DNA from 4 places in the Streptomyces sp. NPDC015532 genome. Region 3 is predicted to be linked to each of the others. Evidence: riboswitches for the same ligand, from Rfam matches in the RefSeq annotation. Region 3 holds a riboswitch; each other region holds the start of a gene.
What was found. Region 3 has a riboswitch for S-adenosylmethionine ahead of ACF07B_RS21730 (ABC transporter substrate-binding protein). Riboswitches for the same ligand answer to the same signal wherever they lie in the genome.
Positions count from the first base shown of each region.

Region 1 (7,788 bases), on a different contig from region 3:
AGATCCATGCCGGAGGAACGACCTGAAACGGGCGCACGGGGAACGCGAGCGAACCGCAAGGGAGTCGCACGGGGGCCGCGAGGGAGTCGCACGGGGATCGCGAGGTACGACGTGGGACAGGAACGCCCGCGGGAGTCGTTCAGCCGCGAGAGAAGCGCTTGAGGAGCACCACGGACGCCACCGGCCGCGCGCCCGCCTTGGCGATCCCGTCGGCGACCTCGCGGTCCGTCGAGGCGACGATGACCGGCCGGCCGGGCGGCTCGGCCCGTACGAGCTGACGGATCAGCTCGTCGGCCGTGACACCGGGCTTGGAGAACAGCACCCGCACCCCGCGCGGAGGCGCGAGCAGCACCGGCGCGGCCAGTTCGGCCCCGTCGAAGACACAGGTGACCTCGGCGCCGGTCTGCGCGGCCAGTTGCGAGAGCTGTCCGAGCAGCCGCAGCCGCTGCTTCTCCAGCGGCATCTGGGGATAGCCGGTCTTGGTGACGTTGTAGCCGTCGACGACCAGGTGCGCCTGCGGCAGCGCGAGCAACTGGTCCAGGATCGCGGGGTCGTTCTCGGACAGCGCGCGGGCGGCGATGTCCTTCGGGGTCATCCGTCCCGGCTCGACCGCCTCGACCGTCTCCGCGGGCCGCACCGAGAGGGGAGGCAACGCCAGTTCCCTGCGCAGCCCCTGGGCCGCCTCCAGCACGGTGTCCAGCAGCAGCCGCACCCGCATGTCCTCGACGCTGCGCCCCTCGCGGGCCGCCTTGCGGGTGGCCTCCAGGGCCGCCTCGGCCTCCGCGAGACGCGCCTTGAGCCGCCGCGTCTCGCTCTCGGCCGCGGACACCTGTGTCTGGCTCTCCGCCCTCGCCCCGTCCGTCTCGGCCTGGAGCTTGCGCAGGGCCGCCTCACCGCGCTTGACGTCGCTGAGGGCCCCGCGCAGCTTGCGGTGAAGCGATTCCGCTTCCTTGCGGGCCGCGTCCAGTTCCGCGCGCAGCCGTTCGGTCTCGGCACGCGTCTGCCCGCGGGCCTCGGCGAGTTCCGCGCGCAGCCGGTCCAGCTCGGCGCGGCTCTCCTCACCGGCGCGCTCGGCGTCCGCCCGCAGGGCCTCCTCGCCCGCGGCGGTCACCAGCTTCACCCAGCCCGCAGGACGCACGACATAGGCCGCGGCCGCCACGTCCAGCGGATCCGCGGCCGGGGGCGGCGCGCCCGAGTCGAGAGCGCCGACGACGTCCGGCTGGGTCTCTCTGAGCTTCTCGGCGATGCGCTGTCTGAACAGCGGGTCCGTCTCCAGCGCCGAGGCCATCGCGTTGCCGGCGAACTTGGCACGGCGGCTCGGTGTGAACCGGGCGTACTGCCTCAGCTGCGCGGGCAGTTCGGACACCGTCAGCCCGCCGAAGCCGTCCGAGACGATCTGGACGACGCGTCGGCGCACGCCGTCGGGCAGCGGACGGTCGAGCACCTCGGCGGTGCCGTCGTCCGGCTCCCCACCTGTGGTCTCCACCATCCGTTCACCCCAATATCCGTGCGGGGCCCGCTCCCTCAGGAGCCGGCGCCCGGCCTGTCCACCAGTTCGACCTGATCCACCGCGTTGCACCAACGGCACCGCACCGACTCGATGGTCTCACTGACCACCTCGCGCTCCTCGACCTTGGGCTCACCGGCCAGGTCCAGGTGCACATACTCGACGACCTTCGACGAGCGGGTCACGTCGAAACGCGTGAGATTGCCGCAGAGGGCACAGCGCCAGCGGGTCTTGGCGTCGGGCAGGGGAACTGTCATAGGGCAGCCGCTTTCCTTCTCGTGTCCGTCCGGCGCCGGTTTCCCGGTGCTATGGCTCGTAACCCTACGGCCTGGCGGGTACTCGACGCTCGGCCGTCCACGGCGGCGAGGCGGTCTGTGCGCATCGGTGCGGTTACGTCATGCTCTGCACCATGATCGGCAATTGGAGTGCGACGGTCGGCAGGGCGCTGCGGGGGCGGTCGACGCCGGTGACGTACGGACTGATCGTCCTGTGCTGTCTGATCTTCGTGATCGGTCCCGCCTCGGGCCTGGATCCCGCGTACGGCACCGGGGACGAGCTGCTGGTCGCGCAGCGTGCCTATTTCCGCCGCTGGGGCGTGGTGCCGGCCGCTCTGTTCGACGGGTCTCCCGGCGAGGTGCTCACCCCCGCGACCGCCCTGTTCATCCACGGAAGCTGGCTCCATCTCCTGGGCAACATGCTCTTCTTCTACGTCTTCGGGCTCATGGCCGAGGAACGCATGGGCCATCTGGAGTTCGCCCTCTTCTACCTGGGCTGCGGGTATCTGGCCCTGCTCGGCTACGCCGCCGCCAACGCGACCTCGCAGCAGTCCCTGGTCGGGGCCTCCGGGGCGATCTCCGCGGTGCTCGGCGCGTTCCTGTACCTGTTCCCCAGGGCCCGGGTGACCAGTCTCTTCCCGTTCCTGTTCTTCCTGCCGCTGCGGTTCCCCGCCTGGGTGGTGCTGCCGTTCTGGTTCACCCTCCAGTGGCTGGCGGCGGGCCGCAGCCCCTCGGGCCCCGGGGTCGCCTACCTGGCGCACCTGGTGGGCTTCTCCCTCGGTTTCCTCTACGCGTGGGCGCGGTTCCGGCGCCGTGCGGAGCCGGTGCCCGTCCGGGGGGTGCTGCCGGGGCCCCCGGTGGAGCGGCCGGGCCAGGTGGACCGCGAGTAGGGTGAGATCCCCAGCAGCGGCCCCCTAGGGAGAGAACCAGCCGTGATCACCGCGATCGTCCTCATCAAGACCAGCGTGGACCGGATCCCCGAGATCGCCGAGTCGATCGCGTCCCTGGAGAGCGTCAGCGAGGTCTTCTCCGTCACGGGTACCTACGACCTGATCGCCATGGTCCGGGTCCAGGCCCACGACGACCTGGCGGACGTCATCCCCGGCAAGATCAGCAAGATCCCGGGCGTCGAGGCGACGGACACGCACGTGGCGTTCCGTACGTACTCCCAGCACGACCTGGAGGCGGCGTTCGCGATCGGTCTCGACTCCTGACCGACGCGCCACCGCCTCCGGGCGGACGGGCCGCGGGCGTCAGACCGCCGGGACGCAGCGGCCGTCCTCGGTGCGGTACTGCCAGCGCGCGCCGTCCCTGACGAGCTCGCGCACCGCGCGCACGAAACGCTCGACGTGCTCGTCGGGGGTACCGGCGCCGAAGCTGACGCGGATGGCGTTGAGGGACTTCTCGCCCGGCGCCGCCTCGGGGGCGCCGCACTCCCCCTGGGTCTGAGGGTCGCTGCCGAGCAGCGTGCGGACGAGCGGGTGGGCGCAGAAGAGGCCGTCGCGGACACCGATGCCGTACTCGGCGGAGAGCGCGGCGGCGAAGTGCGAGCTGTTCCAGCCCTCGACGACGAAGGAGATGACGCCGACCCGCGGGGCGTCGTCGCCGAAGAGGGAGAGGACCCGGACCTCGGGGACCTCGGCGAGGCCCTCGCGGACGGTACGGATCAGGTGCCGCTCCCGGGCGAGAAGGCTGTCGAAGCCCTCCTCGGTGAGCGCCTTGCAGGCCGAGGCGATCGCGTAGGCCCCGATGACGTTCGGCGAGCCGGCCTCGTGCCGGGCGGCGCTGTCGTGCCACTCCACGTCCACGCCGCCGTCCACGCGCCGGGTGACCTTGCGGCTGGCCCCGCCGCCCGCGAGGTACGGGTCGGCCTCGCGCAGCCAGTCGGAGCGGCCCGCGAGGACACCGGAGCCGAACGGCGCGTACAGCTTGTGCCCGGAGAACGCGACCCAGTCGACGTCGAGGTCCTGGACCGACACCGGGTGGTGCGGGGCGAGCTGCGCGGCGTCGAGGACGATGCGCGCGCCGTGGGCGTGCGCGGCGGCGGCCAGTTCCCGCACCGGCCACAGCTCCCCGGTGACGTTCGAGGCGCCGGTGACGCAGACCAGGGCCGGTCCGTAAGGGTCGCGGGCGGCGAGGGCGTGCTCCAGGGTGGCGACGGCCTCGTCCGGGGTCCGCGGGGCGTTCAGGTAGGTCACCCGGGCGTCGCGCCAGGGCAGCAGCGAGGCGTGGTGCTCGGTCTCGAAGACGAAGACCTGGCAGTCGGCCGGGAGCGCGGCGGCGAGCAGGTTGAGCGAGTCGGTGGTGGAGCGGGTGAAGACCACCTGGTCACCGGCGCGGCAGCCGAGGAACTCCTCGACGGTCCTGCGGGCGTTCTCGAAGAGGTCGGTGGAGAGCTGCGAGAGGTAGCCGGCACCCCGGTGGACGCTGCCGTAGTAGGGCGCGTACGCGGCCACGTCGTCCCACACCCGCTGGAGGGCGGGCGCGCTGGCGGCGTAGTCGAGGGCCGCGTAGGTCACCTCGCCGCCGGTGACGAGCGGGACGGTGACATCCCGGCCCAGAACGGCCAGGGGGGCACAAACGGTCTGGTCGGCGGCAGCGGTGGAGACAGACATGGCGAGCTCCTGTGAGAGGCAGGCGGGATCACCGCGCGAGCCGGCCGCCCGGAGGCAGGGCTCGGCGCAGGAGAAGGTGAAAGGGGTGTGGAGGCGGGGCTCTACGCCCTAGCGCATTCGCTTGCTCACAGAAGGCTCCCTCGAACGACCAGGACCCCTGGTTGCGTCCGCCCGATGGGCGGGAGGGGTCCGCGCTTGCCGTAGGCCTCGCTGCCTACGACCTGGTCTTCACCCGGGGCACCCCGCCACGGACGGAGGGTTGCCGGACAGCCGGCCGGGGCCTGATGGCTGTCACTCATGACCTGATACAGCATCTTGCCAGAGGATCTTCCCCGCGCAAGACGTCGTCCGGATTCTGGACCACGTCCCGCGCGGGGTCTCACGCCGGTCAGGCGTTGCTGGCGGCCACCCAGCGCTCCAGGGTGCGCTTCGCGGCGCCGGAGTCGATCGACTCGGCCGCCTTCGCCATGCCGTCGCGGAGCTGGTCCGCGAGCGGCGCGCCGGTCGGCGACAGGGCCACCAGGGCCGCCGCCGAGTTCAGCAGGACCGCGTCCCGTACGGGCCCCCGCTCGCCGTCCAGGACGCGCCGGGCGACCTCCGCGTTGTACGAGGCGTCGGCGCCGCGCAGAGCCTCCACCGGGACGATGTCGAGCCCGACGTCGCGGGGGTCGAAGCGTTCCTCGGTGACCTTGCCGTCGCGGACCACCCAGACGTGGGAACCCGCCGTGGTGGTCAGTTCGTCGAGGCCGTCGTCACCGCGGAAGACGAGCGAGGAGTTGCCGCGCTCGGCGAACACGCCCGCCACGATGGGCGCCATCCGGAGATCGGCGACGCCGACCGCCTGGGCCTTCACCCGCGCCGGGTTGGTCAGCGGCCCGAGCACGTTGAACGTTGTCCGGATGCCCAACTGGCCGCGGGCCGCCGCCACATGACGCAGCGCCGGGTGGAACTTGACCGCGAAGCAGAAGGTGATCCCGGCCTCCTCCGCCACCTCGGCCACCCTCTTCACCGGCAGGTGGAGATTGACGCCGAGCTTCTCCAGGACGTCGGAGGAACCGGACGCGGAGGACGCGGCCCGGTTGCCGTGCTTGACGACCTTGGCGCCGGCGCCGGCCACCACGATCGAGGACATCGTGGAGATGTTGACGGTCTTCGCGCCGTCGCCGCCCGTTCCGACGATGTCGACGGTGTGTCCGGGCACCTCGATCACATTGGCGTGCTCGTACATCGCCCGGACGAGTCCGGCGATCTCCTGGACGGTCTCGCCCTTGGCCCGCAGGGCCACCACGAACCCGGCGATCTGCGCGTCGGTCGCCTCGCCGCGCATGATGCGGTCCATCGCCCAGGCCGTGTCGTCCGCGCTCTGGTCGCGGCCTTCGAGCAGGCCGTTCAGTACCGCGGGCCAGGAACGGCCCGCCGCGGTGTCGCCTCCAGCGGGGTTCACAGCGCTCATGGTCGCTCCTGGTTCGTAGGTCACGCGGTCGTGGGTGACACGGCGTGGGGTGAGGCGGTCGTGGGTGACGCGGGGTGGATCGCCCGCGGCACCGGGTGAGTCCACCCTATCCAGCCCGGGGGACGGCAAAGAGCCCCGTCCGTGTCATGGACGGGGCTCCTGCCGTGGCGAACAGCCGGGGATCAGTGGTGGCCGTGGCCGCTCGTGATCTCCTTGTACTCCTCGACGGTGGGCTTGGGGATCTGGCCTTCCTCCCCGTAGAAGCCCTCGCTCATCTTGGCGCGCAGCTTCTGCGCGCCCGAGACCTTGCGCTCGACACCGTTCTCGTCGACCGTCGGGCCGATCTCGGCCGGCTTGTACTGCTCGTGCGCCGTGAGCGTGTGCAGCGCGTCCTGGCTGAGCGGCTCGTGGACCTCGATGAACTCACCGTGCGGCAGGCGCTTGATGATGCCCGACTCGCGGCCGTGCAGCACCTTGTCCCGGTCCCGGCGCTGGAGGCCGAGGCAGATCCGCTTGGTGGCCATGAAGGTGAGCACCGGCACGACGAAGAACGCGATACGCACGAACCAGGTGATCGAGTTGATCGCCAGGTGGAAGTGCGTGGCCCAGATGTCGTTGCCGCCGCCGACGAGCAGGACGAAGTACCAGCTGATCCAGGCGGCACCGAACGCGGTCCGGGTCGGGACGTTGCGCGGGCGGTCCAGGATGTGGTGCTCGCGCTTGTCGCCGGTGACCCAGGACTCGATGAACGGGTAGACCGCGATCGCGACCAGGACCAGCGGGAAGATCACCAGCGGGATGAACACGCCCAGGACGAGCGTGTGACCCCAGAGGTTGATCTCCCAGCCCGGCATGACACGGATCAGGCCTTCGGAGAAGCCCATGTACCAGTCGGGCTGGGCGCCGGTGGACACCTGGTCCGGACGGTACGGACCCATGGCCCAGATCGGGTTGATCGAGGCGATCGCCGCGATGGCCGCGATGACACCGAAGACCAGGAAGAAGAAGCCTCCGGCCTTGGCCATGTAGACCGGCAGCAGCGGCATGCCGACGACGTTGTTGTTCGTCTTGCCGGGGCCCGCGAACTGCGTGTGCTTGTGGTAGAAGACCAGGATCAGGTGGCCCACCACGAGGCCGAGCATGATGCCCGGCAGCAGCAGCACGTGCACCGAGTAGAAGCGGGCCACGAAGTCGCCGCCCGGGAACTCGCCGCCGAACAGGAAGAACGACAGGTACGTGCCCACGATCGGCACGGACAGGACCGCGCCCTCCATGAAGCGGACACCGGTTCCGGAGAGCAGGTCGTCCGGGAGCGAGTAACCGGTGAATCCGGTGAACATGCCGAGGACGAACAGCAGGAATCCGAAGACCCAGTTGACCTCACGGGGCTTGCGGAACGCACCCGTGAAGAACACGCGCATCATGTGCACGAACATGCCGGCGAGGAAGATCAGCGCGGCCCAGTGGTGGATCTGACGGATCAGCAGGCCACCGCGCACATCGAAGGAGATGTGCATGGTCGAGTTGAACGCCTCGGACATCAGCTGGCCCTGCAGCGGGACGTAGCTGCCGTGGTACTCCACCTCGTTCATCGACGGGTGGAAGAACAGGGTCAGGTACACACCCGTGAGGATGATGATGATGAAGCTGTAGAGGCAGATCTCACCCAGCATGAACGACCAGTGGTCGGGGAAGATCTTGCGCATGTTGGACTTGGCCAGGGAGTAGATCCCGAGGCGGCCGTCGGCCCAGTCGGCGACCCGCTCACCGGCGGGTGCCTTCTCGCGCGAGGAGCGCGAGTCGGAGGTGGTGGTAGTGCTCATCCGCGCTCCCAGAATGCAGGACCGACGGGCTCCTGGAAGTCGCTGAGCGCCTCGAGGTAGCCCTCAGCGTTCACGCCGATCTGCAGCTGCGGCAGGGCGTGACCCGCCGGGCCGA
Region 1 is NZ_JBIBSY010000001.1:1,036,969-1,044,756, reverse strand. It holds gene ACF07B_RS04400 (NYN domain-containing protein) at 140-1,489, opposite strand; gene ACF07B_RS04395 (hypothetical protein) at 1,525-1,764, opposite strand; gene ACF07B_RS04390 (rhomboid family intramembrane serine protease) at 1,917-2,672, shown strand; gene ACF07B_RS04385 (Lrp/AsnC family transcriptional regulator) at 2,715-2,996, shown strand; gene ACF07B_RS04380 (aminotransferase class V-fold PLP-dependent enzyme) at 3,036-4,397, opposite strand; SAM riboswitch class IV at 4,584-4,700, opposite strand; gene trpD (anthranilate phosphoribosyltransferase) at 4,786-5,850, opposite strand; gene ACF07B_RS04370 (cytochrome bc complex cytochrome b subunit) at 6,033-7,673, opposite strand; gene ACF07B_RS04365 (Rieske 2Fe-2S domain-containing protein) at 7,670-7,788, opposite strand, start outside.
Region 1: it holds a riboswitch for S-adenosylmethionine, as region 3 does, so the genes downstream of both, ACF07B_RS04380 (aminotransferase class V-fold PLP-dependent enzyme) here and ACF07B_RS21730 (ABC transporter substrate-binding protein) in region 3, are expected to answer to the same signal.

Region 2 (7,788 bases), on a different contig from region 3:
GCCTTGCGGTTCAGGCTGAAGGTGGGCATGGCTGTCCTTATCGGGTGTGCGGTGAGGGATGTGGGGGAACGGTCCCGGCGGGCCGTCGAATCGGGGGGCCGCCCCGCCCGCGGGTCGGGGCGGCGAGGCGGGAGCGCCTCGGCGAGAGGCTTCTCGCCGCGCGCCGAGAGGAAGCGGTCAGAGCACCTTGCTCAGGAACTCTCTGGTGCGCGCTTCTCGCGGATGGTCCAACACCTGCTCGGGCGGGCCCTGTTCGACGATGCGCCCGTCGTCCATGAAGACCACCCGGTCGGCGATCTCGCGGGCGAAACCGATCTCGTGGGTGACGATGACCAGGGTCGTGCCGCTGTGGGCCAGATCCTTGATGACGGCGAGAACCTCACCGACCAGTTCGGGGTCGAGCGCCGACGTCGGTTCGTCGAAGAGGATGACTCCGGGCCGCAGGGCGAGCGCGCGGGCGATGGCCACGCGCTGCTGCTGACCGCCCGACAACTGCCGTGGGTAGGCGGCGGCCTTGTCGGCCAGGCCCACCCGGGCGAGCAGATCGCGGGCCAGTTCCCGCGCCCCGGCCCTGGACAGCCGCCCGGTCGCCACGGGAGCGGCGGCCACGTTGTCCAGCACGGTCAGGTGCGGGAAGAGGTTGAAGTTCTGGAACACGAACCCGATCCGGCTGCGCTGGGCCAGGATGGCCCGCTCGCTCAGCTCCTTGAGTCGATCGCCGTGCCTGCGGACGCCGATGAGCTCACCGTTCAGGCTCACATGGCCGATCTCGGGCTTCTCCAGGTGGTTGATCACCCGTAGGAGGGTGGACTTTCCGGAGCCGGACGGGCCGAGGACGACCGTCACCTCGCCGGGCCGCACGGTCAACTCCACACCGTCCAGGACCCGGTGGGCTCCGTACCACTTGTGCACATCGTGCACCTCGACCGCGGCCGGCTCCGCCCGGAGTGCTCCGGCGCTGTCGGCGGTCGCCGCGGTGTCCTCCGCCCGGACGGCGGCGGTCGACGCCGTGTCCGCCGCCTCGGCGGCCGGGGCCGTCCCTGCCCGCACTGTCGTCAGACGCGTCTCGCCGCTCATATCGCCGTCTCCCTCTGGAACCGGGCCCGCACGTCACGCAGACCGTTCCGCGCCTTCTGCAACGGAGTCGGCGGCAGGGTGCGCAGCGCGCCCCGCGAGTAGTACCGCTCGACGTAGAACTGGATGACGGACACGACGCTGGTGAGGATCAGATACCAGGCGGTGGCCACGAGGAGCAGCGGCACAATGTCGCCCGGGTAGGTGCTGCCCATGCTCTGCACGGAGCCGAACAGGTCCAGCAGGGACACGTAGAAGACCAGCGAGGTGCCCTTGATCAGGCCGATCAGCTGGTTCACGTAGTTGGGGGTGATGGAGCGCAGCGCCTGCGGGAAGACGATCTTCCCGAACTGGTACCGCTTCGGCAGTCCCAGGGCGGAGGCCGCCTCGTGCTGGCCCTGGTCGACGGAGAGGAGCCCGCCGCGCACCACTTCGGAGGCGTACGCCGCTTCGTTCAGGCTCAGTCCGACGACGGCGACGGCCATGTCGGTGGCCAGGCGGGACTCGTCGAAGGTGAAGAACGCCGGCCCGAACGGAACGCCCACGCTCAACGTCTGGTACAGGGCACTGAAGTTGTAGAGGAACAGCAGGACCACGATCAGCGGCACCGACCGGAACAGCCAGGTGTAGACCCAGCTGACCGCGCGCAGCACCGGGCTCCGGGAGAGCCTGGCCAGAGCCAGCACGATGCCGCCGAGCAGGCCCAACACGGCGCTGTAGGCAGCCACTTCGAGGGTGATGAGCAGGCCGTCGAGGATGGTCGGACGGAAGAACCAGTACTGGAACCGATCCCACTGGTAGAAGGGGTTGGTCACCAGGCCGTGGGCGATCTGGGCGACCAGCACGAGCACGACGGCCGTGATGATCCAGCGGCCGGGACGCCGGAGCGGAAGGACCCGCTGGGCCGCCAGTGGCTTGGGCCCGGCGGGGAAGTCGGTACGGGGGATCGCCTCGGCGGGCGTCGCTGCTCCGAAGGACACAGCGCTGCCGGGAGGTTGACTCATGGAGAGCTCCAGCGGATTCGGACACCCCGGACCACGGAGCGGCAGCGCCACGCCGAGCCGGACGGCTCAGGGCGCGGCGAGGCGCGGGCACACGTGGAACGGGGGCTGGACGGGAAAGGACACATCGCGACAGCGGTGGTCGTCGAGGAGGAGAGCCGTCAGCCCGCGGTCGTCAAGGACCCGAAGGGGCCGTCAGCCTCGGCTGAGGGAGCGACACATGCCCGTACAGAGGGCGCTGTTGACACGCAGCAGGTCCACGGAGCGGTCGGCGCACAGCACATCACGGCCGAGGCGCCGCCATGCGGCCGTCCCGTCAGCTGTGTGCATCGCCGTCACCATTTCTTCTCCGGCCGAAAAGGCATCCTGTGGTGGGCCGCAGGTTAGGCCCGCGCCGAAAACAATGTCAATGCGGGTGACCACCAGGTGAGACCGCGCGTGCGGCCTCCTTGACGGCACAACAGAGCGCACCGAGACTGGCATGGACGGTCACGATTGTCAGCGCCCACGGTGCGGGTCCGCCCGCCCCAGTGGTCATCGGCCCCGGCCCGCTGACAGGCAACCCTTCCACCGCGACGGGGTGCCCCGGGTGACGACCGGGTCCCGCCGGTGCGGTGGGGCAAGTGCGGTCTCGCGTCTCGCGAGCCCCGAAGTCGGGACCGGTGGGAATGCCAAGGAACGGCTTGACGAGGCGCCTGCACATCGATCTGTTGCGTGTCTCCAGCGCTTACTGATTCGCGGCCGGTCCGTGCGATCCGGACCGGTGCGACCAGCGCAGTCAATCCGCATCCGGCCGCCGGTGCCCACAAAGCGGCGGTGGCTTCCTTCTTCCCCCAGGGAGAGTCATGCCCGAGACAGCTTCGCGCACGTCCAGCACTGCCAACGCACGCCCCTGTGAGCAGATTTCGTTCCCCTCGGCCCTTCGCCTCCAGCCGGCGGTGGCATCGTCCGCCCTCCCGCACCGCGTCGACAGCCGCATCGGTGTCGGTCTCGCCGGCGGCTTCTACCCGGCTCCGCACCGCTACGAGCTGTATCTGTCGCGGAGTTGTCCGTTCTCGCTGCGTATCGCCATCACCCTCGGCCTGCTCGGCCTGCGGGACTCGGTCGCCACGACGCTCCTGGCCGACCCCGCGCGGACACCCGACGCCTTCGCGTCGCTGCGCCGCGCCTACGAGGCCACCGAGTACCACTTCGACGGACCGCTCACCGCTCCCGCCCTGTGCGACCGGTGGAGCGGACGCATCGTCAGCAACCACCCGCCCGCCATCCTCCGCGATCTGGCCGGACTGTTCTCCGGTCACACCACGACGAGCCCGTCCGCGCTCCGCCCTCCGTCCCTCGCCGCCGACATCGAAGCGCTCCGCGATCTGCTGGACCGCGATGTCACCGCGTCCGCCCCGGCCTCGGAGCTCGCGGCGGCCCTGGACCTGCTGGACTGCCAACTCGCTTCGAAGCCCTACGTGTTGGGTGACACGCTCACGGCGGCGGACGTGGACGTGTGGACGGCTCTCACCGGGCTGGGCCCCTCCGGCGCCCTCGGCTCGCATCCCCGGCTCCTGGACTACGTACGCCGTCTCGGCGATCACCCCGCCTTCCGGCACGGCAGTGATGTGGTGCGCCCGACGGCGGACGTCTGACACTCCCGCCGAAGCGGGCGTGCCGGGCCGGCGGACGGTTCCGCGGGACGCTGAACGCCGGGCCGGAGACACCGGCCCGGCGGCCGCACGGATCACCAGGCGGAGAACCGGCGCGCATCCACGCCCGCCTGCGGCGGGCGGTTCTGCCTGATCGCCCGGCCGAAGGACCCTGCGGGCCGTGGCCCGCTTCGGGGTTCAGCCGCCGGCCCGCTCCACCGGAATCCACACCTCCGCGTCCGCGTGCGTACCGTCCTCGGACACCCGGGTGCGCGAGAGCGACGGGCCCGGCCGGCTCCGGTACGGGTTCGAGGGGAACCACTGCGTGTACACATCCCGCCAGAGGTGCTGGACCGCCGTCGGGAACGCGCCCGAGGACTCGAACACCGCCCACGTCCCCGGCCCGACGTCGAGGCTCTCCGAAGCCCCGGGCACCTCCGCGTCGCTCACCACCCCCTGGAAGTAGCCGATTTCGGTGCCCTCCGCATCGTCCGCGGAGTGGTTGCTGACGGCGGCCAGGACACCGCCGGGCTCCCCGTCCGCGTACTCCTGCCAGCGCCCCAGCGTCTCCTTGCCGATTCCTTTGACGAACTCCACGATGGCCGGGTTCATCCCCTCGTAGACCAGCGGGACCCGTGTCCCCCTGCCCACGAGCCGGAACCCGCCCTTCTCCACCACGCGGTACCGCATGCTGCCGCTCCCTTCGACGATCAGCCGGAAGGACATCCGTGGCTGGGAGTGCAGCGCCGCGCCCGTCCGCCGCGCCTCGCCGGGTCCGACCCCGTGCACGGCGCGAAAGGCACGCGCGAACGCCTCGCCCGAGCTGTACCCGTACCGCACCGCGACCTCCAGCAGCGTCCGCTCCCCGGCGAGCACTTCGGCCCCGGCGAGCGTGAGCCGCCGGCGGCGGATGTACTCGGAGAGCGGGATGCCCGCCAGCGCGGAGAACATCCGCCGGAAGTGGTACTCCGACGTCATGGCGATACGGGCCAGCCCGGCCACGTCGATGGGCTCACCGAGGTGTTCCTCGATGTGGTCCATGGCCTGATTCAGCCGCTCCAGCACTCCTGGCCGTCCTTCCCTCACTGATCTCCACGCTAGGGCGGTCCCACTGTGCCGGACCCGACATTCCGTGCCCGGTGCGGTCGGGTCCGCTCGCCGCCCGTATGTCCCGCCCGACGCGAGGCGCACCCGCGCAAGACGACGCCGCCATGGGCGATTCCCAGCACTCGCGCCGGCCGTGCGAAACGGCTCAGGATGAGCCCATGAGCAGCGAACCCATTCCCCTCGGCAAGGCTCTGGCCTCCTTCGACGCCCTGTGGAGCCCCCGCATCGTCACGCGCGTCAACGACTACGACGTCCGCGTCGCCAAGGTCGCGGGCGAACATGTCTGGCACGTCCACGACGACACCGACGAGTTCTTCCTGGTACTCGACGGCGAGCTGCACATCTCGTTGCGCGAGCCCGACGGGGAGCGCACGGTCCTGCTCCCGCAAGGGGCGGTCTTCACCGTTCCCCGGGGCACGGAGCACAAGCCGTTCGCTCCCTCCGGCGCCGCGATCCTCATGTTCGAGCCCGCCGGGACACCGACCGTGGGCGATCGCCACGACGAGATCCCGGACCACGTGGACTCGACGACCGGACACGCACTCGGCACCTGAGCCGACGGGCGGCGGGCCCGCGCTCCTTCCACGGGCGCCGGCCCGTCGCCGGGCCGGTCCCGTTCACCGACTGCCCGGTGTCCGGCACCCCGGGCGGCCGGCCGGCGCGTAGGCGATCCCGGCGAAAGCCGTCTCCTGAGGGCGTGTCCCGTACCGCTCCGCGGCGTGTCCGCACTTCGATGGGGAGTCCAGGGCCTCGCGAGCCGAGCGCCGGCGAGCCGCGGACCGGGCCGCACGGCCCGCCGTGCCCTTCCCGGCCGGGCCTGCGCACCCGTCACCCACAGGACCCGGTCCAGGCAGGCACGTTCATGGCACCCGCACCTCCCGTTCCCCAGCGTCTTTCACCGCGGCCCTCCCCGGCGTCGGGCCCACCCGCGTCCGGCGGCTCGGGCGCTCCCCCACGCCTGGGCTGGCTGGACGCCCTGCGCGGGATCTCCGCGCTCCTCGTGGCGGTCGACCATTCCTCGTACGCCTTCATGGCCGAGTTCCGGGAGCAGGTGACGCCCCAGCTGAACATCGGGCGGTACGGGGTGATGGTGTTCTTCCTGGTGAGCGGCTACGTCATCCCCGCCTCGCTCGAACGCCGGGGCTGCGTGAGGACCTTCTGGATCGGGCGGGCCTTTCGCGTCTACCCGCTGTGGGCCGCCGTGGTGGGCTCGGTCCTCGCGCTGGATCTCCTGGGCGTCGCGCATCCGGGCGCTCGCTTCGACGGGCGCGATCCCCTCACGGTCGCGGTCGCGCATGTCACCCTCCTCCAGGAACTGCTGGGGACGCCGAGTGTCGTCCTCGTCCTGTGGACGCTGTCGTACGAGCTGGCGTTCTACCTGCTGGTCGTCGCCCTGTTCACGGTCCGGCTGCACCGGCGTTCGGCGACGGTCGCGGTGGTTCTGGGAGCGCTGGCCGCCGTGAGCGCGACGGTGGCGTTCGTGCCGCCCGCGTCGGCGCTCTCCCGCGCGGTCGGTACCGGCCCGCTCGTCGCGCTCGCCGCGGCGGCGCTGGTGTTCGCCGTCCGCTGCGGGAGTTCCACGACGTCGGCGCTGCGGGTGCCGGGGGCCGTGACCGGTGGCGTGCTCGCGCTGGTCCTGGTCCCCTTCAACGGCACCGTTCCGCTCTGGGAAGGCCTGGTGATCCTGGCCGTGATGTTCCTCGGCACCGCCGTCCGGCGGGCGGAGAGCGGGGAGAGCACCTGGCCGTGCGCGGCCCGCACCGCCGCCGTCGTGCTGGTCTGCGCCGTGGGCAGCGCGTACGAGCACGGCGAGACGGCCCCCTTCGCACGGCGCGGCTGGATCGCCGCCTTCCTGCTGGCCGCGCTCACCTTCGGCGTGGCCCTCGCGCTGCGCCGCCGGAGATTTCCGCGCGCGCTGACCTGGCTGGGGACGGTCAGCTACTCGGTGTACCTGGTGCATCCGGTCCTGCTGGCGGTGAGCGACAGCGTGATCGGCCGGTACCGGCGCGACAGTCCCCTGCTGGAGGCGGCGTTCTTCGCCGTGCTGCTGCCGTTGGCCGCGCTGACCCGTCGTCTCGTCGAGGTGCCGGGTCTGGCCCGGGGCCGGAGACGGATCCGCCGTCCGCGTGCGACGTGACGCCGTGAGCGCGTGGTCCGCACGAGACATCCCCGGGGAAGGGGCGGCAACCTTTTCGCCTCCGGCGGCGACTGACGGACACATCACCGGCTCGATCCTCCGAACGGATGCGCATGAAGGAAACGAGGCAGGCCGCGCGACGGCACGGTCGTCGGCGGACGCTGTGGGCCCTCACCCCGGTCGCGCTGGTCACGGTCGGTGCTCTCATCTGTCTGGCCGTGGCGTTCCGGCCCGGCCACCGGGCCGATACGGCGGACACGGCGGCCTCGGCCGCCGCCGGTCCCCGCGGGTCCGCGGCTCCCGTCCGGGAGTCCGCGCCCGGATCGGCGTCCCCCACGGTGACCCGGTCGCCCGGCTCGGCCGACTCCCCGACCGCGACGGCCCGCCCCTCCACCGCGTCGGCGCGGCCGTCCGCCCCGGACGCCTCCGGGACCACGGCGACGACGGCCTCGCTCGCGGGACGGATCCGCCCGGGAGTCGGCTACCGCGGAGTGGCGACCACGTACGACGCCGGGACCGGCGACGGCGCCTGCTCCTACGGTCCGAGCGACGATCTGATGACGGCGGCGATGAACCACACGGACTACGAGACGTCCAAGGCGTGCGGGGCCTACGTACTCGTGCGCGCGGCCGGCGGCGCGACCGTCACGGTCCGGATCACCAACGAATGCCCGGCGGGCTGCGCTCCCGGGCAGCTCGACCTCAGCGCCCAGGCGTTCGCCCGGCTCGCGAACCCGGCGGCCGGCCGGATCCCGATCACATGGAAGCTGCTGAGCCCCGGCGGTTCCGGCACGCTCTCGCTCCGCTACAAGACCGGGTCCAGCCGCTATTGGTG
Region 2 is NZ_JBIBSY010000008.1:151,849-159,636, reverse strand. It holds gene ACF07B_RS24260 (transporter substrate-binding domain-containing protein) at 1-29, opposite strand, end outside; gene ACF07B_RS24255 (amino acid ABC transporter ATP-binding protein) at 178-1,077, opposite strand; gene ACF07B_RS24250 (amino acid ABC transporter permease) at 1,074-2,078, opposite strand; SAM riboswitch class IV at 2,563-2,707, shown strand; gene ACF07B_RS24245 (putative leader peptide) at 2,744-2,809, shown strand; gene ACF07B_RS24240 (glutathione S-transferase C-terminal domain-containing protein) at 2,921-3,712, shown strand; gene ACF07B_RS24235 (helix-turn-helix domain-containing protein) at 3,908-4,774, opposite strand; gene ACF07B_RS24230 (cupin domain-containing protein) at 4,975-5,370, shown strand; gene ACF07B_RS24225 (acyltransferase family protein) at 5,793-6,953, shown strand; gene ACF07B_RS24220 (expansin EXLX1 family cellulose-binding protein) at 7,067-7,788, shown strand, end outside.
Region 2: it holds a riboswitch for S-adenosylmethionine, as region 3 does, so the genes downstream of both, ACF07B_RS24245 (putative leader peptide) here and ACF07B_RS21730 (ABC transporter substrate-binding protein) in region 3, are expected to answer to the same signal.

Region 3 (7,788 bases):
CGGCGACCGCCCGGCCGATCGTGGTTTTGCCGCTGCCGCTCTCCCCCACCAGGCCCAGTACCTGTCCGGGACCGATCTCGAAGCTGACCCTGTCCACGGCGCGAAAGCCTCGCCGTCCCGGCCTCCCGGGGTGGTCCACGACCAGCCCTACGGCTCGGACCGCCGGCGGTCCGCCCCGGACCGCCTCCACCGGGGTGCGCGCTCCCGTGCCGAAGTCCGGTACGGCGGCCAGCAGTTCACGGGTGTACGGATGAGCGGGCGCCGCGAACAGGGTCCTTGCCGACGCCTCTTCCACCACTCGGCCCTCGCGCATCACCGCGACCCGGTCGGCGAGGTCGGCGACGACGCCCATGTTGTGGGTGATGAGCAGGACGGCGGTGCGGCAGCGGTGCAGAAGGTGAAGGATCTCGGCCTGGACGGTGACGTCCAGGGCCGTCGTCGGCTCGTCGGCCACGATGAGTTTCGTGCCCAGTGCCAGGGCCATGGCGATGACGGCGCGCTGCTTCTGTCCGCCGGACAACTGGTGGGGGTAGTGGTCCACGCGGACGGCCGGGTCCGGGATGCCGACCTTGTCGAGCCACTCGACGGCCAGGGCCCGGCGTTCGGCCCTGTCGCCGCGCCCGTGGGCGCGCAGGCCCTCGGTGAGCTGCCAGCCGATGGTGAAGACCGGGTTCAGCGCGGTGGACGGTTCCTGGAAGACCATCGCGGCGTGGGTGCCGCGCAGGGCGCGCAGGCGGGCGGGGGACGCGGTCAGGATGTCCTCGGCCGGGTCGGCCGTGCCGTCTCCGAGCAGGACGCGGCCGGTGGCGGTCGCGGTGTCGGGCAGCAGCCCGAGCACCGACCTGGCGGTCACGGTCTTCCCGCTGCCGCTCTCGCCGACCAGCGCGAGGATCTCTCCGGGGGCGGCGGAGAGGCTGACCCCGTCGACGGCGGGGGACGGTCCGGCATCGGTGTCGAAGGTGACGTGAAGGTCCTCGATCCGGAGCAGGTCACTCATCGCTCACGCCTCCGTCCTTGTCGGCGGCACCCGTGCCGCGTCGTCTCAGCCGCGGGTCGAGCAGGTCGGTCAGTCCCTCGCCGAGCAGGGTGGTGCCCAGCACGGTGAGGACGATGGCGAGCCCGGGTGGCAGGGCGGTCCACCAGATACCCGACGTGACGTCCGCGACCGAACGGTTGAGGTCGTAGCCCCATTCGGCGGCGGAGTTGGGCTCGATACCGAAGCCGAGGAAGCCGAGGCCCGCCAGGGTGAGAGTGGCTTCGGAGGCGTTGATGGTGAAGATCAGCGGGAGGGTGCGGAGCGAGTTCCGCAGCACGTGCCGGAACATGATCCGCCAGGTTCCGGTGCCGGTCACCCGGGCCGCGTCGACGAAGGGCTCCGCTTTCACCCGGATCACGTCGGCCCGTACGACACGGAAATACTGCGGTACGAACGCCACCGCGACCGCGCAGGCCGCCGCGCCCAGGCCGCCGACGAGACTCGACTGCCCTCCGCTGATCACGATCGACATGACGATCGAGAGGAGCAGGGAGGGGAACGCGTACATCGCGTCGGCGAGCCCTACGAGGAGCCGGTCGAGTCGGCCGCCGAGGTAGCCCGAGACGAGGCCGAGCACGGTGCCGGGGACGGCCGAGAGCAGCAGTGCGGCAAGGATGATCTCCAGTGCCGTCCGGGCGCCCCACACGGTGCGGGACAGAACGTCGTACCCGGCGATGGTCGTGCCCAGCGGATGCGCCCCGCCGGGATGCCGGCGTGAGCCGAACAGCCCTGTGTGGTCCCTGAGTTCGGCGTATCCGTGCGGGGCGAGCAGCGGCCCCGGGAGCGCGGCGAGCAGGAACAGCCCGGTCAGCAGCACTCCGGTGAGCAGCATGGCTCGCTGCACGCCGGCGCGGGCCGGAAGGCGCGGCCTGCCGGGAAGCAGGGTACGCCGTCTCGGGACGACCTGGGCGGCCATGGGTCAGTACCTCACTCGGGGGTCGATCAGCGCCGCCACGACATCGACGAGGAAGTTGGTCACCGCGACGACGATGGCGAACAGGGCCGCGATGCCCTGCACCGCCGGGAAGTCACGGACCGTCAGGTAGTGGGCGAGCTCGAAACCGAGGCCCTTCCACTCGAAGGTGGTCTCCGTCAGGACCGCCCCTCCGAGCAGGCCGGCCACCTGGAGTCCGAGGACGGTGACGACGGCGATGAGCGCGGGCCGGGTGGCATGGCGGGTGATCAGCCGGAACGGGGTCACGCCGCGGGAGCGGGCGGCCTCGACGTAGTCGGTGTTCAGGGTGCCGATCAGGTTGGTGCGGACGAGACGCAGCAGCACGCCCGCGACCAGCAGGCCCAACGCGAGGCCGGGCAGCACCGCGTGTTGTACGACGTCGGCGATGGCCGCGGAGTCACCGCTGCGAAGGGCGTCGAGGAGATAGAAGCCGGTCGTGCTGGTCTGATCCTGCAAGAAGAGCTGGACCTCGGTGCTCGCCCGGCCCGACGCGGGCAGCCAGCCGAGCCACACGGCGAAGACGAGCTTGAGCAGCAGGCCGAGGAAGAAGACCGGTGTGGCGTAGGTGAGGATCGCGAAGACCCGCAGTCCCGCGTCGGCGGCGCGGTCCCGGTAGGAGGCGGCGAGCATGCCGAGCGGCACGCCCACGAGCAGGGCCACACCGAGGGCGTAGCCGGCGAGTTCGGCGGTGGCAGCGCCGTAGGTGGTCAGCAGGTGACTCACCGGCTGGTTGTCGGTGGCGGTGCGACCCAGGTCCCCGGTCGCCAACGACCGCAGGAAGTCCAGGTATTGGATGAGCAGCGGCCGGTCGTAGCCCGTCTGGTGGAGCTTCTCCCGCAGTTGCTCCGGGGTGAGCCGGTCGGCGAACGCGGCACTGACGGGATCACCTGTCGCCCGCATGAGAAAGAAGACGACGCTGACCAGGATCAGCACCGTGGGAACGATGAGGAGGAAGCGGGCCACGAGGTAGCGGACGAGACCGGACCCGGCGGCGCCGGGGGTCTCCCGCGTCAGGACGCTCACCTTTTCGCGAGCCCCGCCCAGCGGAACGTGTACGTGGCGTCCAACTCGGACGGCACACCGCTGACATCGGTGCGGGTGACGATGGCGGTGGAGCCCTGGAGCAGCGGGATCAAGGGGACGGACGCGGCGGCCTTGTCCTGTGCCTGCTTCAGCTGCTCGGTCCGCTGGGCCGGGTCCGTCTCGGTCTCCTCCTTTTTGATCAGGGCACGCACGGCGGGGTCCGCATAGCCGTTGGCGATCCAGCTGTTGGCCGAGAAGAAGGGCGAGAGGTAGTTGTCGGCGTCGAGGTAGTCGGCGTACCAGCCGAGCTGGTACAGCGGATACTGGTGGGCGATGCGGTCCTTGCCGTACTGGGTCCACTCGGTGGACTGCAGGTTCACCTTGAACAGCCCGGTGGCCTCCAGCTGCGTCTTGATCAGCGCGTACTCGTCCGCCGAGGACGAGCCGTAGTGGTCGGTGTTGTACTGCAGGTTGAGGGTGACGGGCGTGGTCACGTCGGCCGTCTTCAGCCGGGCGGCAGCCGCGGACTTGTCGGGACCGCCCTTCTTGTCGCCGTAGAGTGACCTGAAGGACGGAGTGGCACCGGTGAAGCCGTCCGGAACGGGGGTGTAGAGCGGCTGGTAGGTGTTCTTGTACACCTGCTGGGCGAGCTGGGCCCGGTCCACCGAGTCCGCGACCGCCTGACGGACCGCGAGGGCCTTCCGCTTGTCGGCGTTCTTGGTCTTGGTGCCATAGGGCTGGGTCGCGAAGTCGAAGACGATGTAGCGGATGCCGTTGCCCGAGCCGGTGTGGACCTTGACGTCCTTCTTGGTGGCCAGGTCGTCCAGGTCGGCGGTGGTCAGCGTCCGGTAGACGGCGTCGATGGTCCCCTGCTGGACGTCGAGCTTGAGGTTGCCGGCGTTCGTGTAGTACTTGAGCTGGATCTTCCGGACCTTCGGAGTCCCCTGCCGACCCCTGTAGCCGCGGTTGGCCGTGAAGGAGACCAGTGAGTTCTTGTCGTAGCTGGTGACACCGTACGGGCCGCTCCAGGGCTTGGCGGCCACGACAGCCCCGTCGTCGAGGATCTTGTCCGCCGGAAACACCTGTTCGTCCACGATGTAGCCCGCCGCGGTGGACAGCACCTGCGGGAAGAGGGTGTCGTCGGCCGACTTGAGGGTGAAGACGACGGTCGTGGGTGTCGGCGCGGCAACCGAGGCGAGGTTGTACAGGAGCGAGGAGGGGCCGTTCTCGTCGGCGATCTTGACTGTCCTGTCGAAGCTGAACTTGACGTCGGAGGAGGTCAGGTCGTGTCCGTTGCCGAACGTCAGGTTCTTCTTGAGGGTGACCGTGTACTCCTTCGGCCCGGTCGGCTCGATCTTGGAGGCCAGGTCCGGCAGGACGTCCGGGGAGCCGGTCTCGGTACTGAGCAGGGTCGCGTAGACCTCGCTCTCGATCGTGCCGGATCCCGCGTCCCACGCGCCCGCCGGGTCGAGGCTGGTCACCTGGTCCGTGGTACCGACGGTGATCGTCTTCCCGCCGGAGACCGCGCTGTCGCCGTTCTTCGAACTGGTGCAGGCGGTGAGGGCCAGCAAGAGGGCCGTGCCGAGGGAGAGAGCGCCGAGGCCACCGGGGCGGACCGGTCTCGTGCCGAGGTGCCGCGTCATAAGGAATGCCTGCTTCCGCAAGAGGGGTGCGAGGAATGCCCCATCGGCGACCGAGCGTCGCGGGGCGGGCCTCCTCGGACGAGGACGTGATGGAGGCTGTGGAGACACCCGCGAAGGCGCGGGCGAGAAGAGTCAGCTACAACAGAGCCGGCTGGGGACGGGCAGCGGATCGACATGGCGACGGGAGCGGAGCGTCGGAGAGCTCGTCACACCGTCCTCCTGGTGATCGCACTTGCAGAATGGGGTCATCCGCCGAGCCGTCACCTGGGGCACCCCACTGCGTCGAGGGTTGCCGTCCGGCCAGCCAGGGCTTGCACACCGGAACTCGTGGCTCGCGGTCACCGTAGATCGCCAATTCTCCAGGCGTCAAGAGCCCTCAGGAGCGGTCTCCCGGACGCTCTCCGAGCCGGAACGCGGTGAGAGTCGGGGGTACGGAGGACGCGCGCTCCGGTGACACCGTCGGCCCCAACATGCTTGCAGGCAGGCCGTGTTCGTGCGATCGGCGGCTCGCACGGCCTCTGACGAGGGCGGGTCTCCCGTGCCGCTCCTCGATGGAACCAGGGCCGCGGGCGGACAGGGCGCGCTCGGCCCACCCGATTGCGTGGAAGCGCCCTGAAGGACACCGCGACAGGGGCCGTCCAAGTTCACGCGGTTGCAATGGTGCAGCCTGGTGTCGGGCCGTCGGTCCTGCGTACCGTGGAAACACGACCGATTCGGTCCTCTTCCGCAGGCTGCCCGTGGATCTGGTGCGCGTGAACGCGTCCTGGTGCCGGCCCGCCTGACGTCCGTCCGCTCCGCGTGCCGTCGGCCCCTGTCCCCCGCCTTCCGCCGCGCACGGCGCGTTGTCCCGCACGACAACATGAGGAGTTCGGCATGACCACTGTCGCACGTCCGGAAATCCTGCGGGTCGGTCCCCGCTTCGGCGCCGAGGTGAGCGGCGTCGATCTCACACGGCCCGTCGACGACACCATCGCCGACGACCTGCGCCGCGCGTTCGCGGAGCACAAGGTGCTGGTGTTCCGCGGACAGAACCTGACACCTGATCAGCATGTCGAGGCCGTACGGCTCTTCGCCTCGCCGTTCGACCACCCCACCGCCGCCAAGGACCCCGCCAACCCCCTGGTCTACCCGTACAACGTGCGGCAGACCGGCAAGGCCAGCAGCTGGCACATCGGCGGGCTGTGGCGTGGCCCGGTGTTCGCGATCGAGTCACTCGTCTACGAAGAGGTGCCCGAAATCGGCGGACACACCCTGTGGGCCGATCTTCAGGCGGCGTACGACGACCTGTCGGAGCCGTTCAAGGTGCTGCTGGAATCCGTGAGCGCCGTGTACGACGGCAACGCGGAGAACTACGCGCAGGGCAGCAGGAGGACGGCGGTCGGAGAGACCGTCGAGCACCCGGTCGTCCTGGAACACCCTCTCACCGGACGCAAGGGCCTGTTCATCAGTTCCTCCGCCCTCGGCCTCACCGGGGTCACGCCGCAGGAGGGCAGGGCCCTGCTCGACCACCTCCTCCGGCACGCGTCCTCGCCCGACTACACCATCCGATTCGGCTGGCGGCCCGGCGACTTCGTGCTCTGGGACAACCAGGCGACCTGGCACTACGCCGTCGACGACTACGGCGACGGCGCGCGCGTGTACCGCAAGGTCATCGGAGTGGAGCCGCTTCGCGCCGCCTCCTGACCCCGCCGGCCACGGCCGCCGTCATCCCCGCGAGGAGGCGGCGGCCGACCGCGTCGGACCATTCCGCATAACCGACGTGAGTCGTTCGGGCCGGACGCGCGTGGGCCCTCGGACACCACGGCAAGGTGACGCCGGCCCGGTGCATTCGTCCACGGAGTTGCCCCTCCCCCTATTTCCTATCGATTTACTAGGAAACCATTGACGGCCGCCCAGCGGGTGCGCAGGATGGTGCACATGTCCCCTACGCAGCAACGACTCGTTCGTCGTCGGCATGTCGACTTTGGTCACGTCGTCAGCGCCGCTTGCTGTCACGCGTAGGCACGCAGTCGTCTGCTGTCACGCGCAGGCACGCAGCCGTCCGCTGTCACGCGCAGGACGGACAGCTCACGCGTCGTACGTGCCGCGCCGCCCTCCTTCCCCACCCGGCGATCAGGCGGACCCGCACCACCACGCCCGGACGCCCGACACACTTCCGAAGGACGACCGCCATGACCACGGCACCCCCGGCCCAGGCCACCCCACAGGATTCACCGCTGTCCGACGTGCGCCGCCTCCGCCTGGTGGGCGACACCGCTCAGGGCCGCCCCGAGGCGGACGGTTCCAAGCCCCTCGTCGGCTATCTCATCCTCGTCCCCGAGGGCACCGACCCCGCTCAGCTCTTCGCCGAGGGTGTGACGCGACCGGAGATCCGACGCCTCTCCTCCACGGACTCACCTCCCGCGCGGGAGACGGGAGCCGGCGCCGTCCACATCGATCCGACACGGCACGCCGCAAAACTCGACGGACGCGAACTCGACCTCACCTACATGGAGTTCGCACTGCTGGCCCATCTCGTCCGGCAACCCCACCGGGTGCATTCGCGGGAGCGGTTAATAGCCGGCGTCTGGGGCTACGACCACGTCGGCGACGGCCGCACCGTGGACGTCCACATCGCGCGGCTGCGCCGCAAGCTGGGCAGGGCCCACCGGCACCGGATCGTCACCGTAGGAGGCGTGGGCTACAAATACGTGCCCGACCCGCGGTAACCCTTCCCACCGCGGCACGAGGGGTGCCGGCCGGGGCAGAGGGAACCGGAGCCGAACAGTGCGGGATACTACGCACATGCGGATCTCAGCCAGGGCGGACTACGCGGTACGTGCCGCACTGCAGCTCGCCGCGTCACCGGACGACGTGCCTCTGAAAGCCGAGGCCATCGCCGATTCACAGGACATCCCGCACAAGTTCCTCGAGAGCATCCTGAACGACATGCGCCGGGGCGGTCTCGTCGTCAGCCGGCGCGGCGGCAACGGCGGTTACCGGCTGGCCAGGGCCGCCGAGTCCATCAGCATCGCCGACGTCATACGCGCGGTGGACGGACCACTGGTCTCGGTACGGGGAGTACGCCCCCCGGAGCTCTCCTACACCGGCCCCGCCGAATCGCTGCTCCCCCTGTGGATCGCGCTGCGCTC
Region 3 is NZ_JBIBSY010000006.1:330,887-338,674, forward strand. It holds gene ACF07B_RS21715 (dipeptide ABC transporter ATP-binding protein) at 1-997, opposite strand, end outside; gene ACF07B_RS21720 (ABC transporter permease) at 990-1,952, opposite strand; gene ACF07B_RS21725 (ABC transporter permease) at 1,956-3,014, opposite strand; gene ACF07B_RS21730 (ABC transporter substrate-binding protein) at 3,011-4,657, opposite strand; SAM riboswitch class IV at 4,881-4,990, opposite strand; gene ACF07B_RS21735 (TauD/TfdA dioxygenase family protein) at 5,531-6,340, shown strand; gene ACF07B_RS21740 (winged helix-turn-helix domain-containing protein) at 6,829-7,365, shown strand; gene ACF07B_RS21745 (RrF2 family transcriptional regulator) at 7,442-7,788, shown strand, end outside.

Region 4 (7,788 bases), on a different contig from region 3:
GCCGACCTTGAAGGCACGCAGCGGCTCGGTGATCACCTCACCGATGGAGAAACGCGGATCGAGGGACGCGTACGGGTTCTGGTAGACGAGCTGGGCACGGCGGCGCAGCCCTCTGGCACGGGCACCTCGGGAGGCGGTGACGTCGACGCCGTCGAACAGGACCTGCCCGGCGGTCGCGTCGGCGAGCCGGAGCACCAGCCGGGCCGTGGTGGACTTGCCCGAACCCGACTCACCCACCAGGGCGAGGGTCTGTCCGCGATGGACGGCGAAGCTGACGTCGTCCACCGCGCGCAGGGTCCGGGGGCCGTCCGCGGTGCGAGGCAGCCGGAACTCCTTCACCAGATGGCGCGCCTCCACCAGAGGAACCGTGTCCGCCGTGGCCTCGGGCGCGGACGGGCGGCGGCGGGCCGTGGTCATGCTCGGGGCGCTCGCCAGCAGATGCCGGGTGTACGTGTCCTGGGGATCGGCGAGGACGTCCTGGGTGGCACCCGCCTCCACCACCCGGCCCTGCGCCATGACCACCAGCCGCTGCGCCCGTTCGGCGGCGACCCCGAGGTCGTGGGTCACGAGCAGGATCGCCGTGCCCGACTCCTCGGCCAGGTGCTGGAGATGGTCGAGGATGACCCGCTGCACGGTGACGTCGAGCGCGCTGGTCGGCTCGTCTGCGATGATCAGCTCGGGTCGCGCGGCGATCGCGACGGCGATCAGGGCGCGTTGCCGCATGCCCCCGGAGAGTTCGTGCGGGTACTGCCGGGCCCTGACGGCGGCGTCGGGCAGTCCGGCCCGGCCCAGAACGCCGATCGCCTCGGCGGCGGCCGAGCGGCGGGTCGCGAGACCGTGGATGCGCAGCACCTCCGCGACCTGTTCGCCGATGCGCTTGACCGGGTTGAGCGACACGGTCGGGTCCTGCGGGACCAGCCCGATCCGTGCCCCGCGTACGGTGCGCAGTTCCGCCTCCGACAACGTGGCCAGGTCGTGCCGGCCGAAGCGCACCGCGCCCGCGTCGATGACGCCGTCGTCCGGGAGGAGACGGGTGATCGCGTGCGCGGTCGTGCTCTTGCCGGAGCCGGACTCACCGACCACCGCGGTCACCTGCCCCGGCCACACGTCGAGGTCCACGCCCCGCACGGCCGCCACAGTGCCGCCGTCACGGGTGCGGTACGAGACGGACAGGCCGCGGATCTCCAGCAGTGGTGCGCTCATGTTCTCACCGTTCTCGGCTTCGTCGGTCATCGCTGCCGGGACCATTCGCCGTCCAGGGCCCTCGCGACGCGGTTGGTGGCCAGTACGGTCGCGGCGATCGCCAGTCCGGGGAGCGCGGTCAGCCACCAGGCGTTGGCCAGGTAGTTGCGGCCCTCGGAGATCAACGTCCCCCATTCCGGGGCCGGCGGGGGAGCGCCGTAGCCGAGGAAGCTCAGCGCCGACACGGCCAGGATGGAGGCGCCGAAGTCGAGCGTGGCCAGGACGATCACCGGGCCCGCGGCGTTGGGCAGCACATGCCGGCCCAGCACCGAGTACCAGCGGGCCCCGCAGGAGCGCGATGCCTCCACGAACACCGCCTGACGCACCCGGAGCACCTCGGCGCGGGCGACCCGGGCGAAGGAGGCGACACTGGCGATGCCGACCGCGACGGCCACCTTCACCGTCCCGTATCCCAGCGCGGTCACCAGGGCCAGCGACAGGAACAGCGCGGGGATGGACAGCAGGACGTCGACGAAGCGCATCAGCACGTCGTCCACCCAGCGGCCGACGAACCCGGCGACCACGCCGAGCAGACCGCCCACCACGAACGCCACCAGCACCGCGATCAGCGTGGCCTTGAGGGACAGCTGCGCGCCGTGCACCACGCGGGAGAACACATCGCGTCCCAGCTCGTCCGTGCCGAACCAGTGCGCGCCGCTCGGGCCGCGGAAGTTCTGCGCCGGTACCCCCTTCAGCGGGTCGCGCGAGGTGAACAGCCGGGGCCGGAACGAGGCCAGCACCACCAGCACGAGGACGCCGACCGACAGCAGCAGGCCGGGGCGGCGCAGCACGAACCGCAGCACCGGCCGTCCGCGGACGCGGCGCCCCGGTGCGGGGTCCGGCGGTGTGCCCACCGGGCGAGCGAGACCGAGCGCGGCCTCGGCGGCGTCTTCGACAAGACTCTGGCTCATGCGATGCGTGCCCTTCCGGCCGAGGCCACCACGATCCGCGGGTCGAGCAGCGGATAGACCAGGTCGACGACGAGGTTCGTCGTCACGAAGATCAGTGCGCCGAACGCCACCACCCCCTGGACCACGGGGATGTCCTGGGCCGTGACGGCCGCCGCGGTCACACGGCCCAGGCCGTCACGGGAGAACACCGTCTCGACGACGACGGAACCGGCGATCAGCTGCCCCACCAGCAGTCCGGCGACCGTCAGCGCCGGCAAGGAGGCGTTGCGCAGCGCGTGCCGCAGATGGACCCGCCACCGGCTCGCGCCCTTGGCGCGGGCGGTCTCCACATACGCCTGGTCGAGCGCGGTGAGCAGACTCTTGGCCAGCACCTGCGCGATCAGAGCGCCGGTCGGGACCGCGAGGGTCAGTGCCGGCAGGACCAGCCCCTTCAGTCCGTCGTTGCCGAACGCGGGGAACCAGCGCAGCCGGAAGGAGAACGCCTCCACGAGCAGGAGTCCCACCCAGAACGTCGGGACGGAAACCCCCAGCGGCGGCAGCGACAGCAGAAGCTGCCGCAGCCAGCGCCGGGTGGTGTACGTGGCCGCCACTGCCAGACCGCCGCCGAGGACCACCGCGAACAGCAGTGCCGAAGCCGTCAGTTGGAGGGTCTGAGGCAACGCGTCGGCCACCGTCGAGGCGACCGGGCGGCCGGTGGCGACCGAGTCACCGAAGTCCCCGCGCACCGCCCGGCCGAGATACTCCGCGTACTGCGTGAGCACCGGCTTGTCGAAACCGTACTCGTGCCGCAGGGCGGCGATCTGCCGGGGATCGACCTGCCCCGAGTCCATTCCGGCACCGGCCATCGCCGTGACCGGGTCGCCCGGCAGGTAGTCCAGCACCAGGAACGACACGGTGTACGCCGCCCACAGCACCCCGACCGCCTGCGCGAGCCGCTTGACCACGTAGCCGCGCACGGATCAGCCGATCCAGGTGTCGTGCAACTGGATCCGGCTGGAGGCGTCGAAGGCCAGGCTGTGCACCTTCGTGGACAGGCCCAGCTGCGTCTGGAGCTCCACCACCGGCACGTTGTAGGCGTCGCGCACGATCGACCGCTGTGCCTGCGCCACCAGTTTGCTGCGCCCCGCCGGGTCGGTGGTCGCGGCCTGCGCCGACAGTGTCGTGTCCAGGCCGCTCGCCGGAACGCGGTAGAAGTTGGCCAGCTTCGTGGAGAAGGAGCTGCGCAGGATGTCGGGATCGGCGCGGGTGATGTTGCCCCACGTCGCGTCGAACGCGCCCGACTGCTGTGTCGGCGTCAGCTGGGTGAGCTGAAGCTGCTTGAGCGTCACCTGAACCCCGACAGCCTTAAGTTGCTGCTGTATCAGCTCCAACGCGGGCTGATTGGTGGCGGCGTTGGGAACCCAGTCGATCGTCAGGCTCAGCTTCCTGCCGCCCTTGGTGCGCGTGCCGTCGCCGGCCGCCTTCCAACCTGCCTGGTCCAGCAGGGACTTCGCCTTGGCCGCGTCGAAGGCCAGATCCGGGGCGAGGCTGGTGTAGTCGGGTGTGGTGTGGGCGAGGACGCTGGTCGCCGGCCGGGTGCCTGTGGGGAAGACGGTGTCGGCGATCTGCTTCCGGTCGATGGCCGACAGGATCGCCCGGCGGACCCTGGCGTCCTTCAGGAGGGGCCGCGCGTTGTTGAAGCCGAGTCCGAAGGCGATGCCGGGGTTGGCCCGCCGCTGGAGGGTGACCTGACCGCCCTTGAGCGCCGCCTCGTCGGCCCGGCCCACGCTGCCGATCGCGTCCACCTGGCCGGACCGGAGACTGCCGGCCCGTACGCCCGCTTCCGGCACGACCTTGAACACGAGCTTGTCCAGGTACGCCTCGCCCTTCTTGTCCCACCGTGAGGAGCCCCAGGCGTAGCCGTGGCGCTTGGCCAGGGTGAAGGACTGGTTCTGCACGTACTGCTTCAGCACGAAGGGCCCGGATCCGACCACCCCGTCACTGCACTTCTGCTGCGGTGACCGTTTCACGCTCGCCGAGGACTCGATCCCCAGGGAGTGGGTCGAAGTCGCCTGCAGGAACTGGGCGTTGGGCTGCTGGAAGGTGACCTTGACGGTGAGCGGGTCGACCACCGAGGTGCTCTTGACGCCGCTGAGGTAGCCCTCGGCCAGGGTGCCCAGGACACCGAGACGCGGAACCGCGTCGAAGTTGTCCTTGACGACCTGGGCGGTCAGCGGGGACCCGTCGCTGAAGGTGACACCCGAGCGCAGGTGGAAGGTGAACGCGGTCGCGTCGGTGCTGATGTCCCAGCTCTTCGCCAGCCACGGCACGATCTTGCCGGTCCTGGGATCCTGGTCCGTCAGGGAGTCCACGACCTGGCGCACCGAGTAGATCGTGTCGTTGCTGCCGACCTGCTGGGGGTCCACGCAGCCGGCGTCCGAACCCACGGCGAAGGTCAGGGTTCCGCCGGCCCGCGGCTTGCCGCCCCCGGCGCCGGAGCCGTCGGCCCCCGACCCGCAGGCCGTCAGCAGCACACTGGTGGTGAGAAGGGCGGCGAACGCCGCCCGACGGGGAGATCTGAAATCCGGACGTGCTCTCACGGAGGGTGCTCCTCTTTGTGTCGCCCGGCACGGGGCACGACCACGCACAGGCGTGCGGGCCCGGTCGGCGCGATGCCGTGACGGGGAATGCCCTGCGGGCAGGGGCCGGGCGGAAGGCGGATCAGAAGGATCAGGAAGAAGCGGGAGCCGGGCGGGGACACCTGCCCCGACGACTGGTCACGGACGTGGACCGTCGGTGGGCAAGCCCGTCAGCGCTCCGCTGCGGAAGGGGCCGTCAGGCCTGACAGAAGCAGCTGGTCGAGCGCTTCAGATCGATGTGGCGTCGGCGCGCCAGCCGGGAGAACACCATGGCGACGGAGAAGGAGGCACGAGGGTCATCACCGTGTCGCACAGCGGTCCTCCTCCCATCTCCGGCCCCGGTCATGGGGCCACGCGCTTGCGCGGATCGTCGCTGATCCCGCCGGGCTTTCACCTGGAGCACCCCACCGCGCGGGAGGGTTGCCGGTCAGCAAGCCAGGGCTTGACGCTGACACTCGATGCCGTTGGTGATCGTACGGAGCGGTTCTGACGTACGTCAATGGCGGCACCGGACTCCGCCGGTGAGCACGGGCCGGCCGCCCCCATGCCGGGGATACGGGGCCGGGGCGTCGCGGCCGCCCCGTCAACCGACCTGTCTGGAAGCCGGGTTCACCGGCACGAAGGCTCCGTTGACGCCTTCCGCCCCGTGTGCTTTCATCCCGCCATGCCGAAGTCGGAACCTCTGACCCGCCGCCGCGCCGTGGACCTCGTCCGTGTCGCCGCCGCGTTGTGTCGGACGACCGGCTGACCCCGCGCTTCCGCGAACTTCCGCTCCGGACAAGCCGGTCGAGCACATTCCGGTCGATCTCGCCTATGCCCGCGCCGACTTGCCGCCGAGCCCTCTCGTTCCTCTCGCCCCGTCATGACGAGGACCCGCCATGCCTTCGCCCACGCCCGCCGGCCGACGCTACGAAACCGAGTACGACCGCCGCAGACTGCGCCAGTGGCTCGCCGGTGAGGCCAGAGCGGAGGGGGTCACCCGCCGTCGGCTGCTCACCCTGCTCACCGCGGCCGCCGCCGGAAGCGCACTCGGCACTCCGCGGCCCGCCCACGCCGCCGACCGACCGATCGTCAAACCGCTGCCCCCCGAGTGGTTCATCGAGCGCGGCACCAACGCCGAGACCCGCTGGGAGGCGCTGCGCGGAACCGGCCACCACACCCCCAACGACCTGTTCTTCGTGCGGAACCACACCGCCACACCCGTCCTGAACGCCGACGACTGGCGGCTGCGGCTGTGGGGGAGCGGGTTGCGCGGCGACCGCGGCGAGGACCGTCCCGTGGAGTTCGGCTACGACGATCTGCGCGCACTGCCGGCCGTCACCCGGACCGCGTTCGTCGAATGCGCCGGGAACGGCCGCTCCTTCTACACGACGCAACAGGGGGAGACGGTCACCGGTACCGCCTGGACCCTGGGAGCGATCGGCGTCGCCCGCTGGCGCGGGGTGCGGCTCGGCGACGTGCTGCGCAGGGCAGGACTTTCCCCGCGCGCCGTGGACGTGCAGCCGCGCGGGCTCGACGCCGAGTACGTCAGCGGTGGCGAGAGCCTGGGCCGGGTCCGCCGCCCGCTGCCGCTGGCCAAGGCCCTGGACGACGTACTGCTCGCGTACGAGATGAATGGCGAGCCGCTCCCGTACGACCACGGCTATCCGGTGCGGGTCGTGGTGCCCTCCTGGGTGGGGATCGCGTCGATCAAGTGGGTCGGCGACATCGAGGTGTCCGCACAGCCGCTCTACTCACCCTGGAACACCACCTTCTACCGGCTGTTCGGCCCCGCCCACCCCGAGGGCGGCAGCGCTCCGCTCACCCGGCAGGCCACGAAGAGCGCCTTCGAGCTGGCGAGCGGGGCCACGTTCACGGCCGGCGACCGGCACGTCCTGCACGGACGCTCGTGGTCGGGGGCGGGAGCCGTCGACAAGGTCGACGTCTCCACCGACGGCGGGGCCAACTGGCGGCCCGCCCGGCTGCACGACCGGCCCCGGACCGGCACCTGGACCCGATGGTCCCTCGGCTGGCGGCCCGACACCCCCGGCGCCACCCACCTGCTGGCGCGCGCCACGGACACGGCCGACCGCACCCAGCCGGACATCGCCGTGCCGAACACTCAGGGGTACCTGTTCGGCGCGGTGGTACGGCATCCGGTCAGCGTGGTGTGACGGACGACTTGGACCGGAACGCACACGCACGCGTCTCCGCCGCCATCGCCTCCGACGCGTGCACCAGTCGCAGCGGCACGCCGCGGCGCAACGCCTCCCTGGCCGCCCGGTCGGCGGCGCCGAGACACTCCGGTGAACCGTCCAGTCCTACGACGACGGGTCTGAGCACCGCCGACACCTCCCGGATCGAAGCTGGCTCGGCGCCGCGGGGCACCGGGCCCCACATCTCCAGGGTCACTGACGGATTTCTCCGCGGTCAGGGCCGACCCGGTCGGGGACGGACCCGGTCGGCCCACAGCCGTCTCGTCCGGCTCGACTCGCCATGAGGTGTGGCTTCAGCCCACGACGAGCACTCCTGACACGGCGTCGGGGCGCACGTCCTGCGTCAGGACTTGGCGTGCCGTGCGACGTGGTGAGGACGGTCCCTGCGGGCCGTAGCCGAGGCGGAGCACCATCTGAGCGGATTCCCGCCGGCCCTCGACGAGCTGTTCGCGCAGGTCCGGCCACTCCAGCGCCTGGTGCAGGAGCGATGCCCGTACGCCGTGGGCGGTGGCCAGAAGCAGGACGCGTTCGAGTGCTTCGCCGGCGCGCAGCCAGTCCGTCCGGCGGTCGTGGAGCGTGGACAGTACGGCGATGAACGGCCGCTTCTCGAAGGTGCGGGCGAGGAGTTCCGAGGGGTGCGGGCGGGCGGTGAAATCGCGCATCGGGATCCTGTCCCGGAAGTCCTGCGGGCCGGCCACCGCCGGTGGCATTCCGAGGGACTCGTCGTTGGGCGGGTGAACCCAGCGGCGGCTCTCGGCGGACCGGTCGGCGTCCGCGGTGTTGCGGCGCTCCCCTTCCCGGGTCAGCCCCAGCAGCCTGTCG
Region 4 is NZ_JBIBSY010000022.1:29,980-37,767, reverse strand. It holds gene ACF07B_RS39330 (dipeptide ABC transporter ATP-binding protein) at 1-1,233, opposite strand, end outside; gene ACF07B_RS39325 (ABC transporter permease) at 1,230-2,153, opposite strand; gene ACF07B_RS39320 (ABC transporter permease) at 2,150-3,109, opposite strand; gene ACF07B_RS39315 (ABC transporter substrate-binding protein) at 3,113-4,732, opposite strand; gene ACF07B_RS39310 (putative leader peptide) at 4,968-5,084, opposite strand; SAM riboswitch class IV at 5,121-5,234, opposite strand; gene ACF07B_RS39305 (sulfite oxidase) at 5,650-6,924, shown strand; gene ACF07B_RS39300 (universal stress protein) at 6,911-7,093, opposite strand; gene ACF07B_RS39295 (Acg family FMN-binding oxidoreductase) at 7,260-7,788, opposite strand, start outside.
Region 4: it holds a riboswitch for S-adenosylmethionine, as region 3 does, so the genes downstream of both, ACF07B_RS39310 (putative leader peptide) here and ACF07B_RS21730 (ABC transporter substrate-binding protein) in region 3, are expected to answer to the same signal.